2 regions of the Pseudoalteromonas sp. B62 genome follow, and region 1 is predicted to be linked to the other one. Evidence: riboswitches for the same ligand, from Rfam matches in the RefSeq annotation. Region 1 holds a riboswitch; the other holds the start of a gene.
The links. Region 1 has a riboswitch for lysine ahead of dapA (4-hydroxy-tetrahydrodipicolinate synthase). Riboswitches for the same ligand answer to the same signal wherever they lie in the genome.
Positions count from the first base shown of each region.

Region 2: linked by a shared signal. The riboswitch ahead of lysC (lysine-sensitive aspartokinase 3) and the one ahead of dapA (4-hydroxy-tetrahydrodipicolinate synthase) in region 1 are both predicted to bind lysine.

Region 1 is NZ_JARLVB010000002.1:700,280-702,689, forward strand. Features, by position in the region: gene P4S71_RS07630 (DNA-3-methyladenine glycosylase I) at 1-677, opposite strand, end outside; lysine riboswitch at 869-1,069, shown strand; gene dapA (4-hydroxy-tetrahydrodipicolinate synthase) at 1,260-2,144, shown strand; gene P4S71_RS07640 (2,3,4,5-tetrahydropyridine-2,6-dicarboxylate N-succinyltransferase) at 2,160-2,410, shown strand, end outside.
Region 2 is NZ_JARLVB010000002.1:3,384,488-3,386,897, forward strand. Features, by position in the region: gene lysC (lysine-sensitive aspartokinase 3) at 1-852, opposite strand, end outside; lysine riboswitch at 928-1,100, opposite strand; gene nhaD (sodium:proton antiporter NhaD) at 1,202-2,410, opposite strand, start outside.

The DNA.
Region 1 (2,410 bases):
ACACGGTTGTCACCTACGCCATAAGCAACAATTAAGCTCAACTCTTGCATACTTAAGCCACTTTGCTTTTGCATTTCGTTAAAAAAGGCCTGGGCTGCACTCAGTGATTTTTTAGTTTGTAAGCCGCCGTCTATAATTTTATGGGCACGTAAGTAATTCTCTACATCGCGTGATAATAAAAAAGTATCTTTACCAAGTGCTCGCAATGCATAAGGGCCAGTATTTCCGCCTAAACGCGAACCATGCTTTTTTAAATACGCCCATAAACCAATAATATCGTCTGTTGGCCAATTAGCGATAAACTGGCTAAAACTGCCATGTTCCCCTGCTATCTCGTGGATCATGTAAGCATTTTCGGTAATTGTTTTTACTTTTTTATAGTTACGAACAATACGCTCATCAGTAGCTTTTTGTTCCAGCATATCGGGTGGCATCATTAATAACTTATCAACGCTAAAATCCCAAAAAACCTCTCTAAAGCCCGGCCACTTATTATTAATGACTGACCAATAAAAACCGCTTTGAAATACTTTTCGAGTAAATTCTTCAAGCCAATCGTCGTCACTTAACGTGCTTAGTTGTTTTTTAGATAACGGTTTTGCAAGTAATAACTTCAGCATTTTTTCGGAGCCTTTTCGCTCTACAGCTCGCTTATAAATATCGCTAAATTTTTCCATACTAATTAAATACCTCACTACTTATATTGCTAGTGTACGAGAAAAGCACCCAATACGTAACCACTCCCATTATGGATGAATGAATATGCATTTAGTCGCTTGACACCCAGACGGCTAAAATGCTTTAATCGCCGTAATTACCCTATTTAAATTGCTCAGGTTTGTAAGTTTTACTCTACAAACAGGTGCAAAGGGCTAGAAGAGGTGCGTTATTCAGGTAGCGTATGTTAGGAGCGCAAACTCCAGTGAGCATACGTGAGGGGAATTAACGCCGAGAAGTAACCACTTTTGCGAGGTGTTTATTTCGGGCGACTAGGTTGAACCCTAGCGACTGTCACCAATAGCTGCTTATAAAAAGCAGCTTATTAGTTTGGTGGAGAGCTTCTGGTCTTAAATATTAAGGCCGTGCGCCCTATTATTTTAAGCCCATTCGCTCTTCGAATTATTAGTTCGAACGACGTTAATGCGGCTCCTTCCATAAAGCTTTTTAACTCTTCGAATAATATCAATTGCATTAAATTAGTTATCGCTAAAATGATCACGTTTTTAATAAAGTTGGTACAAATTATAAGTTCGTGAGAGATGATCAACAACTTCAATTTAAACGACTACTCATTGTGGACCGCGCTCGTAACGCCATTTGATCAACACGGCGATGTTGACTACAACACGTTAACTAAACTGGTTAGCGAGCAAGAAGCGGCACATAACGGTATTTTACTACTTGGCAGTACAGGCGAAGGCTTGGCGCTAACGCAAAAAGAGCAACAAGCCATTGTTGAACACGTATGCCAGCTAAAACCAGCAGTACCACTCATGGTAGCTGTTGGCGGTAGTAACTTAAAACAACAAATTGAGTGGGTTAACTACTGTAATACATTGCCAATTCATAGCTTTTTACTTGGTTCACCGCTTTATGCAAAGCCCGGCGCTATAGGTCAAACTCATTGGTTTGAAAGCCTACTTAATGCAAGCGATCACCCGTGTATGCTTTATAACGTACCGGGACGAAGTGCTGTTAGCATCCCAGCGGCAACTATTAAAAACTTAAAAAACAATAAAAATTTATGGGCGTTAAAAGAAGCGAGCGGCAGTATTGCTCAGTTTGAAGCTTACCGCCAAGCGGCCCCTAATTTAGCTATTTTTAGTGGCGACGATGCGCTAATGCCTTATTTTGCACAAGCCGGTGCAAAAGGATTAGTGTCGGTAGCTGCAAACGCATGGCCTGAACAAACTCACGAGTTTGTTAAACGCAGTTTAAGTGGTCAACACCCTAATTTATTTGCCCAGTGGTCAAGCGCTATTAATAGCCTATTTGCTGTCGCAAACCCTATTCCCGTAAAGGTACTGATGCATTTGCAAGGTCGCTTAAGCAGCCCGCAACTTCGTCCACCTTTAACACACCTTGAGTTAACTCAAACCGATTGCATCACAACTGCAAACAACACCATTTTATCTTGGCATTAAATACAGGTTTTTATAATGAGCTGGTTAGAACTATTAAGTAATTTAGAATCGGGCGCTGTACGCGCAGCATCACAAAACGAAAGCGGCCAATGGCAAGCTAACATAGAAGTAAAAAAAGGTATTTTAGAAGCCTTTAAAAATGGCACTAATACTGAGTTTGCAGGTGGTTTTGTTGATAAACATAACTTAGCTCCGCAAGAGTTTAGCACTGAAGATGGCGTGCGAATGGTGCCGGGTGGCTCAAGTGTTCGCCGTGGTGCTTATGT
Region 2 (2,410 bases), 2.7 Mb from region 1:
GCTCGCTGGTAAAATAGTTGCTGGGTGTAATACTTTTGCGCCAAAGGTCGCCATTTCAGCGGCTTCGTCAAAACTTAAACGTGCAATAGGCGTCGCTTTTGCGCACAAACGCGGGTCGGTGCTAAAAATGCCCACTACGTCGGTCCAAATATGCACACTTTTAGCGTTAATCGCTTCAGCTAATAATGCAGCGCTGTAATCTGAACCACCACGTCCTAGCGTTGTGGTTTGACCATATTCGTCACTGCCAATAAAGCCCTGAGTCACAATTACTTGAGCGTCTAATAACGGGATTAAATGTTCTTTAGCGGCTTGCGCTGTGGCTGCAACATTTGGCGTTGCTTTACCAAATTGGCTGTCGGTTTTAAGCACCTTGCGCACATCAAAACGATCGGCATTTAAACCTTGTAAACGAAGTACCTGTGCAAACAAATACGACGATAAACGCTCACCAAAGCTAAGTAGCTCGTCGTGTTGCTGAACGGTTGTTAGTGACTCTTGAGCCAATGTTTGAAATGCTTTTAGGGTTTCGTTAAAGCCAACCGCTAAATCGGCATCTAGCGATAACTCATCTAAAATAGTTTGTTGAATAGCAAGCACGCCGTTTATGTGTTCTTGGCGCTCACTTGAAGTAATACTTGATTTACACAGTGCAACTAAGTGGTTAGTTACGCCGGCACTCGCGCTCACAGCAACAATACGTACGCTTTTATCTGCAACAATAATTTCGCTACAGCGATTCATCGCTTCAAAGTTTGCAACACTGGTTCCGCCAAATTTGGCAACGATGTAATCTGATTTTGCGCTTAACTCTGTTTTAGGCACTGTTTGTGGCGCTGATTGGGTAGTCATTTAGTCTCCTTTCGCGATATCCAAATCGCAATAAAACAAGAAGAACTTGGCAAAGGAATGCTTGAAGATAAGTCCACTGCCAGAAGCTCTCCACCTATATTGGTGACAGTTTTGAGGATTCAGCCCCATAAACCGAAAAACAATGACGACGTACCATTATTTTCCTCGGCGAGTACTTCCCTCCTTAATGATCATCGGCTTTCGTCGCCTAACATTAAGTACCTAAGTATCGCACCTCTTCTGAATGCTTTATTAACCAGTGGCTAATAAAACAAAACCCCACTAAGTAGCGGGGCTTTGAAAGTTATCGTTTAGACGTCTAGCTGTCAAGCATTTAATAATTTATGAGTTAAATAAAACTGCCCATGTAATACGAGCCCGCATATCCAACCGTGTAACAAATTAATAAATGCAGCGATAAACGCAAGTAGCTCATAAAGGTAAGTGCTTTAACTTTGCTCATGGCAATAATGCCCGCAGCCGAACCAATAATAAGCATTGAACCGCCCACGCCCGTTGCATACGTAAACGACAACCAATGTTGTTGGCTCATTACTATATCGGCTTTTAATAATGCAGCAGTAAGCGGTACGTTATCGACCCCTGCTGATAATATGCCCATTAAGTAGTTTGCGTATTCTGGTGCCATTACCGTGTATAAGTCGGTAAATTTACTCAACATACCTATTTCTTTAAGTGCGCCAACAAGCAGCAGTACACCTACAAAAAACAATAATGTGTCGTATTCTATATCGCGAACAAAATCGATTATGTCTTTGTTTATGTCTTTTTTGCGCATTAAAAATTGCGCCACTAAAAACATCACTGATAAGCCAAACAAAAAGGTTAATAGAGGCGGTACGCTGTAAATTACACTCAGCGTAAGTGTGCTCACTACGGTAGATAAAAATATAACAGCGATGGTAATGTCGGTTTTTTCAATGCGGGTTTTACCTGCACCAGCAAACCCAACACGCCCTTTCATACCTATAGACAGTAACGCGGCTAGCAACATAACGCTTGCAAGTGCTGGCGCTATAAGTAGTAATAAATGAGCAATGGTTACTTTGCCATCTAAAAATATCATTAGTGTGGTTACGTCACCTGTTATTAGCGATACCCCACCTGAGTTAACCCCAAACACAATAAGCGTGGCGTATTTAATGAGTTTTTTAGGTTCAAGTTTTAACGACATAACAACCGCGAGCGATATAAGCGTCGCTGTTACGTTATCTGAAATCGACGAAAACAAAAATGCAAAACCACCCACCAAAAACATGAGCTTTTTTTCGCTAATACTTTTTGGCATAACGCGGTGCACAATATTTTCTATAAACCCCTTTGAATTTAAGTACGCTACAAAGGTCATTGCAGCCATTAAAAACAGCCATAGCGAAGCAATTTCTAAAATATTTTCGTTTAAAAGGTGTTGAATCGTATCGGGGCTTTGCCCGTGTAAAGGGTATATAAAAAGAAGAATCCAGCAAAGCGTACCAAAAAACAGCGTGGTTTTAGCTTTATTGACATGGATTATATCTTCTATAACGATCAGTAAAAA